Linked DNA regions of Sphaerotilus montanus. The protein of the gene in region 2 interacts with the protein of the main gene of each other region in a pairwise test. Links are inferred from orthologs where the notes say so. Each region holds a gene or a part of one and is shown on either strand. Other genes may lie near its edges.

The links. The genes of interacting proteins can lie anywhere in the genome.
Region 1: the proteins of BDD16_RS14945 (region 2) and grxD interact in binary tests that used the Escherichia coli proteins (3 or more experiments, as listed by UniProt). The link is inferred for Sphaerotilus montanus from one-to-one orthologs.

What each region holds. Positions count from the first base shown.
Region 1 is NZ_JACCFH010000001.1:906,243-911,693, forward strand. What follows is about bases 644-3,604. They hold grxD (Grx4 family monothiol glutaredoxin), read left to right. Parts: upstream 644-1,942; coding sequence 1,943-2,266; downstream 2,267-3,604. Other genes in these bases: prmC (peptide chain release factor N(5)-glutamine methyltransferase), read left to right, coding at 644-1,154; BDD16_RS04000 (hypothetical protein), read left to right, coding at 1,306-1,806; BDD16_RS04010 (UbiX family flavin prenyltransferase), read left to right, coding at 2,277-2,861; BDD16_RS04015 (Bax inhibitor-1/YccA family protein), read right to left, coding at 2,909-3,604. Outside these bases: prfA (peptide chain release factor 1), read left to right, coding at 1-336; more of prmC, read left to right, coding at 333-643; BDD16_RS04020 (hypothetical protein), read right to left, coding at 3,715-4,077; BDD16_RS04025 (lytic transglycosylase domain-containing protein), read right to left, coding at 4,104-4,751; BDD16_RS04030 (proline--tRNA ligase), read right to left, coding at 4,748-5,451. UniProt on the Escherichia coli protein: Monothiol glutaredoxin involved in the biogenesis of iron-sulfur clusters.
Region 2 is NZ_JACCFH010000001.1:3,263,800-3,269,112, forward strand. The notes cover bases 1,167-3,989. They hold BDD16_RS14945 (BolA family protein), read left to right. Parts: upstream 1,167-2,350; coding sequence 2,351-2,629; downstream 2,630-3,989. Other genes in these bases: BDD16_RS14935 (ABC transporter ATP-binding protein), read left to right, coding at 1,167-1,528; BDD16_RS14940 (ABC transporter permease), read left to right, coding at 1,525-2,313; murA (UDP-N-acetylglucosamine 1-carboxyvinyltransferase), read left to right, coding at 2,741-3,989. In the rest of the region: BDD16_RS14930 (Bug family tripartite tricarboxylate transporter substrate binding protein), read left to right, coding at 1-518; more of BDD16_RS14935, read left to right, coding at 620-1,166; more of murA, read left to right, coding at 3,990-4,012; hisG (ATP phosphoribosyltransferase), read left to right, coding at 4,030-4,671; hisD (histidinol dehydrogenase), read left to right, coding at 4,700-5,313. UniProt on the Escherichia coli protein: Involved in cell resistance against acid stress.

The DNA of each region.
Region 1 (5,451 bases), 2.4 Mb from region 2 along the record:
CCGACCGGCCTCGTCGCCGAGTGCCAGGACGACCGCAGCCAGCACCGCAACAAGGCGAAGGCGCTGGCCGTGCTCGGCGCCCGCCTGCGCGACAAGGACCGGCTGGAACGCCAGGCCCGGGATGCCGCGACCCGCAAGGGCCTGATCGGCTCCGGCGACCGCAGCGACCGCATCCGCACCTACAACTTCCCGCAGGGCCGCCTGACCGACCACCGCATCAACCTGACGCTCTACAAGCTCGGCGCGGTGATGGAGGGCGAGCTGGACGATGTGATCGCCGCGCTCAAGGCCGCCCGCGCCGCGGAGCTGCTGGCCGAGATGGAAGCGCAAGGATGACCGTCGCCGAGGCGCTGGCACTCGCCCGCACGCACGGCCTGCCGCGCAGCGATGCGAACGTGCTGCTCGGTGCACTGCTCGGCCGCTCGCGCACCTGGCTGCTCACCCACGACGACGCGCCACTCGACGCCACGCAGCAGGCCCGCTGGCAGGACTGGCTCGCCCGCCGCGCCGACGGCGTGCCCGTGGCGTACCTGACCGGGCAGCACGAGTTCCACGGTCTGCTGCTGCACGTCACGCCTGACGTGCTCGACCCGCGGCCGGACACCGAGACGCTGGTGGACTGGGCGCTGGCGCTGCTCGCGACACGCCCGCCCGGTGCGGCGGTGGTCGATCTGGGCACGGGCAGCGGCGCCATCGCGCTGGCGATCCGGCACCGGCAGCCGGACGCCGTGGTCAGCGCGGTCGATCTCAGTCCTGCCGCACTGGCGGTCGCGCAGGCGAATGGCGAGCGGCTCGGGCTGCCGGTGCGCTGGCGGCTGGGCGCGTGGTTCGCGCCGGTCGCCGGTGAACGCTTCGACCTCGTCGTCAGCAACCCGCCCTACATCGCCGAGGGCGACACGCACCTGCCCGCGCTGCGCCACGAACCGACGCTGGCGCTGACCTCGGGCGCCGACGGGCTGGACGCGATCCGGCAGCTCATCGCCGAGGCGCCCGCCCACCTGCAGCCCGACGGCTGGCTGCTGCTGGAGCATGGCCACGACCAGGGTCCGGCCGTGGCCGCGCTGCTCACCCAGGCCGGCTGGCGCGCCACGGACCGGCGCGACGACCTCGCCGGCCACTGGCGTTGTACCGGCGCCATGCGGCCCACCCCGTGAGCCACTGAAAAGCACAAATCCTCCCGCCATCCCGCGCTCGCGGGCACTCGGCCGGAGGACCTGTCCCAAGGTCGCAAGCACGCACAGGGTGGCGGGCGTAGCATGGATTTCGGCGGCGATTGCCCACGCCACGCGCCGACTGGAGGACTCCATGGACCGAACCGCACGCATCCTGTCTCTTGCCCTGCTGACGCTCTGCAGCCTGGCCGCTGCAGGCACCGCCTCGGCCGCGGCACCGGCCAGCGTCGAGGACCTCCTGGTGCAACAACCCGGCCTGCGCCTGCCCGCCGGCGCGGTCCGGAGTTTCGCCAGCCCCCTGCGCTGGCAACTGGTCGGCGACTACTACTTCGCACCCAGCCTGGGCCTGCGGGCCACCGGGGGCCTGCAGGCCGGCGTGACCGGCAGCAGCGATGTCCGGCTCGGAACCACCCGACAGCGGGCCACGCCCTACGTCGGCCTCGGTTACAGCACCGGCGGCGTCAGCGCCAACCGCTGGGGAGGCTGGGGGCTGTCGGCCGACATCGGCGTGCAGGCCCGTGGCAGCGATCTGACGCTGGGGCGTGCGCTGGAAAGCCCGGCCGGCGTCGGCGAGCTGATCCGCGAGCTGCGCCTGACGCCGGTGCTGCAGCTGGGCGTGTCGTACGCGTTCTGAGGCCACCTGCGGGCGATTTCAGGGGCGTCGGGCAGCGGCAAGTGCCCTGACCGCGGCCCGGGCACGCGCTTTGCCGTATAAATCGGGGTTGTTCCTGCATTCCACCAACCGATCCCCCTTCTCCCCCTTCTGCACCATGTCCACACAGCAACGCATCGACCAACTCGTCAAGGGCAACCCCGTCGTCCTGTTCATGAAGGGCACGGCCCAGTTCCCGCAGTGCGGCTTCTCCGGCCGGGCGATCCAGATCCTCAAGGCCTGCGGCGTCGGCCCCCTCACCACGGTCAACGTGCTGGAAGACCCGGAAATCCGCCAGGGCATCAAGGAATACGCCAACTGGCCCACCATCCCGCAGCTCTACATCGGCGGCCAGTTCGTCGGTGGCTCGGACATCATGATGGAGATGTACGAAGCGGGCGAGCTGCAGGAACTGGTGCAGTCGGTCAAGCCAGCGGCCTGAGCGCTTGCCCTTGACCGCCCCTGTGCCTGAGGCGCCTCAACGCCTCGTCGTCGGCATCACCGGCGCCTCGGGCGCGGCGTATGGCGTGCGGCTGCTGGAGCGTGCGCGCGATCTCGGCGTCGAGACCCATCTGGTGGTGACGCCGTCCGGCGTGCTCAATGTCCACCATGAATGCGGCCTCGACCGCCGCCAGCTCGAAGCGCTGGCCACCCGCGCCCACGCCCCCGGCGAGATCGGCGCCTGCATCGCCAGCGGCAGCTTCGACACCGCCGCGATGGTGGTGGCGCCCTGCACGATGAAGACGCTGGCCGCCATCGCGCATGGCTTCGGCGACAACCTCCTCACCCGCGCCGCCGACGTGACGCTCAAGGAGCGGCGCCGCCTGATCCTGCTGGTGCGGGAGACGCCATTCAACCTCGCCCACCTGCGCAACATGACGGCCGTGACCGAAATGGGCGGCATCGTCTTCCCCCCGCTGCCGGCCTTCTACCACCGGCCCCAGACCATCGCCGAGCTGGTCGACGAGACGGTCGAGCGGGTGCTGCAGCTCAGCGGAATGGAAAAAGCCCGTCCCAAGACCTGGAACGGGCTTTGACGCAGACGCCGCTCCAGGCCTGAACCCGGAGCGGCCGGTGGCAGGGCTCAGTCGTCGCGGCCGCCGAAGATGCCCAGCAGCGACAGCAGCGACTGGAACACGTTGTAGATGCTCAGGTAGACGCTCAGCGTGGCGGTGATGTAGTTGGTCTCTTCGCCGTCCTGCACGCGCTTCAGGTCGTACAGGATGAAGGCCGAGAAGATGCCGATCGCCAGCACCGACAGCGTGATCATCAGCGCGCTGGACTGCAGGAAGACGTTGGCGATGCCGGCCACCAGCAGCATGATCATCCCGATGAACAGGAACTTGCCCATCGAGCCGAGGTCGCGCTTGATGACCGAGGACAGCGTGGCCATGCCGAGGAAGATCGTGCCCGTGCCGGCGAAGGCCATCATGATCAGGCTGGCACCGTTGGCCAGACCCAGCACGCTGCCGACCAGGCGCGACAGCATCAGCCCCATGAAGAAAGTGAAGGCCAGCAGCACCGGCACGCCGGCGGCCGAGTTCTTGGTCTTCTCGATCGCGAACATGAAGCCGAACGCGCCGGCCATGAACACGACGAGGCCGACCATCGGCGACATCAGGCGGGTCAGGCCGGTGCTGACGCCGATCCAGGCGCCCAGCACGGTGGGGATCATCGACAGCGCGAGCAGCCAGTAGGTGTTGCGCAGGACACGGTTGCGCTCGGCAACACTGGGCATGGCCACAGCACCGAAGCCGTGGGTATGGAACAGATCAGACATGGCAGAGATTCCTTGAAAAACGACAGGGTCGCGCCCGGGAACGGGGCATGCGACAAAGAGAACCGGCAGAAGGCGAGGACACCGGCCCGGCAGCGGGCACGCAGGAGGTGTCAGACGCGCCGGGATGGCGGACGCAGCAACCCGTCGAGACAGGGCGCAGGATGGCCAGCATGCAGCACCGGGCGTGGCGGCAGGTGCTCGCCAAGGTACAGCGGGAGAGCGGGCACGCTGCCGGGCAGCAGCGGCACATCGGCCAGTTCGACCGCGCCACCGGGTTCCGCCATGGGCAGAGGATCGTTCGGCACCCGCTCGCCGGAGGGCAGAGAGGGCAAAGGCGCACAGCAGGGACTGTCGGCGACGGCGACACGCTCCACCAGATGCACCGCCATCACCGCCGCCCGCGCCGCGCCGGACAAGCCGGCACAGAGCAGCAGCAGCGCAGCGAACAGGGTGAACAGCAGTCGGCGGGACATGGTGGCCGAGTGTAGCGGAGTGCCCCTCACCGTGCAGAGGCGGTGGCCAGCGGGGGGTCGGTGTGCTCCCAGCGCCGCCGCGCCGCCATCACCATGGTCGGATACGGCGACTGGCCACGGCTGCCGTTGTAGCGCCCGAGCGCCATGAACAGGTCGCCCTTCTCGCGGTCGAGGTAGTGGCGCAGGATCACGCAGCCGAAGCGCAGATTGGTCTGCATGTGGAACAGCCGGCTGGCGTCGCCGTCACCGATCAGACGCGCCCAGAAGGGCATCACCTGCATGTAGCTGCGCGCGCCGACGCTGGAGATGGCGTACTTGCGGAACCCGCTTTCCACCTCGATCAGCCCGAGCACCAGCGCAGTGTCGAGCCCGGCACGGCGGCTTTCGTACCAGACGGTTTCGAGGAATTCGCGCCGGACGCTGAACTCCGGCTTGCGCCTGGCCAGCCGCTGGCTCATCGCGCCCAGCCAGCGCAGGTGGACCAGCCGGGCGTCCATCGACGCAAATTCGAGCCGCGGCGGCGCACCCTCCCCCGCCACGGCCGATGCCAGCGCCGTGCGCACCGAATCAGCCAGGGGCTCCTCGGCCTGACCGCCGGCCTGCGCCGGCGGTGTCCAGCCCGCCAGGCCGACGCTGCCCGCCCAGGCCAGCAGCGTCCGGCGGGTCGGTGTCATGCCTGCAGGCGGGCCTTGACGAAGGCCGCGACCTCACCCGTCGGCACCTTGGTCGCGGCGGCGTCGCGGCGGCCCTGGTATTCGAGCTGGCCTTCCTTGAGCCCGCGGTCGGACAGCACCACGCGGTGCGGCACGCCGATCAGCTCCCAGTCCGCGAACATCGCGCCCGGGCGCTCGCCGCGGTCGTCGAGCATCACGTCGATGCCGGCAGCCTGCAGTTCGTCGTGCAGCGCGTCGGCGGCGGCCTTCACGTCGGCCGAGCGGTCGTAGCCGATCGGGCAGATCGCCACCGTGAACGGCGCGATCGCGTCCGGCCAGACGATGCCGCGGGCGTCGTGCGCCTGCTCGATCGCCGCGCCCAGGATGCGCGTCACGCCGATGCCGTAGCAGCCCATCTCGAAGTGCGCTGGCTTGCCGGTCTCGTCGAGGAAGGTCGCGTTCATGGCCTTGGAGTACTTGGTGCCGAGGTAGAACACATGGCCGACCTCGATGCCGCGCTGGATCGCCAGCACGCCCTGCCCGTCCGGCGACGGATCGCCCGCGACGACGTTGCGGATGTCGGCAACGAGGTCCGGCTCGGGCAGGTCGCGGCCCCAGTTCACGCCGGTCAGGTGGAAGTCGGGCTCGTTGGCGCCGCAGACGAAGTCCGCCATGTTCGCCACCGTGCGGTCGGCGATGACCTTGACCGGCTTCTTCAGGC
Region 2 (5,313 bases):
CCGGCAAGCTCAGCTTCGGCAGCGGCAGCAGTTCCAGCCGCGTCGCGGGCGAGCTGTTCCAGCAGATGAGCGGCACCGAGATCCTGCATGTGCCGTACAAGAGCAACCCGATGGCGATCACCGACCTGCTGGGCGGGCAGATCGACCTGATGATCACCGACATGTCCACTGGCGTGCCGCAGATCAAGGGTGGCAAGCTGCGCGCGCTGGGCGTATCCACGCTGAAGCGCTCGTCGCTGCTGCCCGACGTGCCGACCATCGACGAAGCCGGTGTCAAGGGCTACGACATGGGCTACTGGTTCGCAGCCTACGTACCGGCGAAGACGCCGCCCGAGGTGATCGAGAAGCTGAACGCCTTGCTGAGCGCGGGCACGAGGAGCCCCGCAGCCAAGGCCTTCTTCGAGGCCAGCGGCTCCGAGCCCTTCACCACCACGCCCGATGCGCTGGCCAGGTTCCAGACGGCCGAGACGCAGAAGTGGGGCAAGGCCATCAAGGCCGCCGGCATCGAAGCCGAGTGAGGTGGCGCCGCCGCTGAATGGACGTTGGGCCGACTGTATCGAGGGGACTGTCGCCGCCCGCGTGAGGAATCGACGCGGCCTCCCTACAATGCCCCGCAATGATCCCGGCCATCTCCTTCCAGCAGGTCAGCAAGACCTTCAGCACCCCGCGCGGTGCATTGCAGGCCCTCGACGCTGTCAGCCTCGACATCGCCCCTGGTGAATTCTTCGGTCTGCTCGGCCCCAACGGCGCGGGCAAGACCACCCTGATCAGCATCCTGGCGGGCCTGTCGCGGGCGACGACCGGCCGCGTGCGGGTCATGGGCCACGACGTGGTGGACGACTACGCGGCGGCCCGCCGGTCGCTCGGCATCGTGCCGCAGGAACTGGTGTTCGACCCCTTCTTCTCGGTGCGCGAGACGCTGCGCATCCAGAGCGGCTACTTCGGCGTGAAGGGCAACGACGCCTGGATCGACGAGCTGCTGTCCGGCCTCGGCCTCGCGGACAAGGCCGGCGCCAACATGCGGCAACTGTCGGGCGGGATGAAGCGCCGCGTGCTGGTCGCGCAGGCGCTGGTGCACCGGCCGCCGGTCATCGTGCTGGATGAGCCGACGGCGGGCGTGGACGTGGAACTGCGCCAGACGCTGTGGCAGTTCATCGCCCGGCTGAACAAGGAAGGCCACACCGTGCTGCTGACGACGCACTACCTCGAAGAGGCCGAGGCGCTGTGCGGCCGGATCGCGATGCTCAAGCAAGGGCGCATCGTGGCGCTGGACCGCACCAGCAACCTGCTTGCGGGCACGTCGAGCACGATGCTGCGCTTCAAGACCGACGACCCGCTGCCCGCCGCCATCGCCGCCCACGCCCGCGTCACCGGCCGCATCGCGCAGGTCAAGGCCCGCGACGCCGCCGATGTCGAGCAGACGCTGGCGACGCTGCGCACGGCCGGCGTGCGCATCGAAGACCTCGAGATCGGCCGCGCCGACCTGGAGGACGTGTTCCTCGACATCATGCAAGGAGGCCGCGCATGAGCACGTCCGCGACTGCCGCCAACCCGCTGTTTGCCGGCGCCGGCACGCTGTTCTACAAGGAGGTGCTGCGCTTCTGGAAGGTCGGCTTCCAGACGGTGGCGGCGCCGGTGCTCACCGCGGTGCTCTACCTGATGATCTTCGGCCACGTGCTGTCGGACCACGTCAAGGTCTACGACGACGTGGGCTACACCAGCTTCCTGATTCCCGGGCTGGTGATGATGAGCGTGCTGCAGAACGCGTTTGCCAACAGCTCGTCGAGCCTGATCCAGAGCAAGATCACCGGCAACCTCGTCTTCCTGCTGGTGTCTCCGCTGTCGCACTGGGCGTGGTTTGTCGCCTATGTCGGTGCGTCGCTGGTGCGGGGCGTGGTCGTCGGTTTCGGGGTGTTCGCGGTGACGGTGTGGTTCGCGCCGCTGCAGATGGCCGAGCCGTGGTGGGCGCTGACGTTTGCGGTGCTGGGGGCGGCGATGATGGGCAGCCTGGGCCTGATCGCGGGGCTGTGGGCCGACAAGTTCGACCAGATGGCGGCGTTCCAGAACTTCATCATCATGCCCATGACCTTCCTGTCGGGCGTGTTCTATTCGGTCCATTCGCTGCCCGGCATCTGGCAGCAGGTCAGCCACCTGAACCCGTTCTTCTACATGATCGACGGCTTCCGGCGCGGCTTCTTCGGCGTCAGCGACGTCTCGCCGTGGATGAGCCTGGGGGTCGTCTCGGCGAGTTTCCTGGTGATCGCGGCGATCGCGCTGCGCCTGCTCGCGAGCGGCTACAAGCTGCGGCACTGAGGCCTGCGACCTCGCAACCGCTACAATCGCACGCACCATGGCCGATCCCACCCCTGCCCAAGTCCGCGACTTCATCGCCGCCGGCCTCGCCTGCGAGCATCTCGAAGTCGAAGGCGACGGCCGTCACTTCTTTGCCACCATCGTCTCCAGCCAGTTCACCGGCAAGCTGCGCGTGGCCCGCCACCAGCTCGTCTACGCTGCACTGGGCGAGCGCATGCGCGAAGAGGTCCACGCGCTGTCGATGAAGACGCTCACCCCCGCCGAATGGGCCAAGGCCGGTACTGCACCGACCAGCCCCGTCACCCACCACCATTGACCACCGCGCGCGGCCCCAGGCTGCGGCGCGGGCGTGTGCATGCCGGCCCCGGTGTGCGACAGGCCAGCCCGCAACGCGGCATGAGCCCCTCGCAAGCACACGCACACCTCCATGGACAAGCTCCTGATTCGCGGCGGCCGCACCCTCCAGGGTGAGGTCACGATCTCCGGCGCCAAGAACGCCGCCCTGCCCGAGCTGTGCGCGGCGCTGCTGACGGCCGAGCCGGTCACGCTGGCCAATGTGCCGGGTCTGAAGGACGTCTCGACCACGCTGAAGGTGCTCGCGCAGCTCGGCGCGACCTCCACGCGCGATCCGGCCACGCCCGGCATCGTCACCGTCGACGCCTCGAACATCACCTCCACCGAGGCGACCTACGAGCTGGTGAAGACGATGCGCGCCTCCATCCTCGTGCTCGGCCCGCTGCTGGCGCGCTTCGGCGTGGCGCGTGTGTCGCTGCCCGGTGGCTGCGCGATCGGCTCGCGGCCGGTGGACCAGCACATCAAGGGCCTGCTGGCGATGGGCGCCGAGATCCGCGTCGAGCACGGCTACATCCACGCCACCGCGTCGCCGCGCCTGAAGGGTGCGCGCATCACCACCGACATGGTCACCGTCACCGGCACCGAGAACCTGCTGATGGCCGCGACGCTGGCCGAGGGCGAGACGGTGCTGGAAAACGCCGCACAAGAGCCCGAGATCACCGACCTCGTCGACCTGCTCATCTCCATGGGCGCGCAGATCGAAGGCCGCGGCACGAGCCGCCTGCGCCTCACCGGTGTCGAGCGTTTGCACGCCCCCAAGGTGCCGCACCAGATCATCCCGGACCGCATCGAGGCCGGCACTTTCCTGTGCGCGGTGGCGGCGGCTGGTGGCGACGTGACGCTGCGCCGCGCCGACGCCAGCCATCTGGATGCCGTGATCAGCAAGCTGCGCGAGGCCGGTGTCACGGTCGAGTCCGGCGACGACTGGATCCGCGTGCAGATGAACGCCCGCCCGAAGGCGGTGAGCTTCCGCACCAGCGAGCACCCGCTGTTCCCGACCGACATGCAGGCGCAGTTCATGGCCGTGAACTGCATCGCCGAGGGCGTGGCGCGCGTGACCGAGACGATCTTCGAGAACCGCTTCATGCATGTCAACGAGCTGGTGCGCCTGGGCGCCCACATCGCCGTGGACGGCCACACCGCCATCGTCGAAGGCATCCCGAAGCTGTCGGGTGCCACCGTGATGGCCACCGACCTGCGCGCCTCGGCGTCGCTGGTGATCGCCGGGCTCGTCGCCGACGGCACCACCACGGTCGACCGCATCTACCACCTCGACCGCGGCTACGACGCCATGGAAGTCAAGCTGCGCGGTATCGGGGCCGACATCGAAAGGGTTCCCGCATGAGCACGCAATCCAACGGCATGGTCACGCTGGCGCTGTCCAAGGGCCGCATCTTCGAGGAGACGCTGCCGCTGCTGGCGGCTGCCGGCATCGAGGTGCTGGAAGACCCCGAGAAGTCGCGCAAGCTGATCCTGCCGACGAACCGACCGGATGTGCAGGTCGTGCTGGTGCGCGCCACCGACGTGCCGACCTATGTCCAGTACGGCGGCGCCGACCTCGGCGTGGCCGGCAAGGACATCCTCATCGAGCACGGCGGCCAGGGCCTCTACCAGCCGCTGGACCTGAACATCGCGAAGTGCCGCATGAGCGTGGCCGTGCGTGAAGGTTTCGACTACGCCGCCGCGGTGAAGCAGGGCTCGCGCATCCGCGTGGCGACCAAGTACACCGCCATCGCCCGCCAGCACTTCGCCGACAAGGGTGTCCACGTCGACCTGATCAAGCTGTACGGCTCGATGGAGCTGGCACCGCTGACCGGCCTCGCCGACGCCATCGTCGACCTGGTCTCCACCGGCAAGACGCTGCTGGCGAACCACCTCGTCGAGGTCGAGCCCTTCATGCAGATCTCGTCGCGCCTCGTCGTCAACCAGGCCGCGCTCAAGCTCAAGCGCGACCAGCTTCGCCCGCTGATCGACGCCTTCGCCTCCGCCATTCCCAAAGACTGACTTTCCCGAAGCCCAAGAAAGACCCGCCATGTCCTCCGTCGCCATCCGCCACCTGAACACCGCCGCCCCGGACTTCGAAGCCGAGTTCCAGCGCGTGCTGCACTGGTCGGCGGAGACGGACCATGCGATCGAGGAGCGGGTTGCGGCCATCCTGCAGGACGTGCAGCAGCGCGGCGACGCGGCGGTGATCGAATACACGAACCGCTTCGACGGCATGCAGGCCGAGTCGATGGCGGCGCTGGAGCTGACCCGCGAGGAGCTGAAAGCCGCGTTCGAGGCCATCACGCCCGCGCAGCGCAGCGCCCTCGAAGCCGCAGCGAAGCGCGTGCGCAGCTACCACGAGCGCCAGTTGCAGGCGTGCGGTCTGAGCTGGAGCTACCGCGATGAAGACGGCACGCTGCTCGGCCAGAAGGTCACGCCGCTCGACCGCGTGGGCATCTACGTCCCGGGCGGCAAGGCGGCGTACCCGTCGTCGGTGCTGATGAACGCGATCCCGGCGCATGTCGCGGGGGTCGGCGAAATCATCATGGTCGTGCCGACGCCGAAGGGCGAGAAGAACGCGCTGGTGCTGGCCGCCGCCTATGTCGCCGGTGTCAGCCGTGCGTTCACGATCGGTGGCGCGCAGGCGGTCGGCGCGCTGGC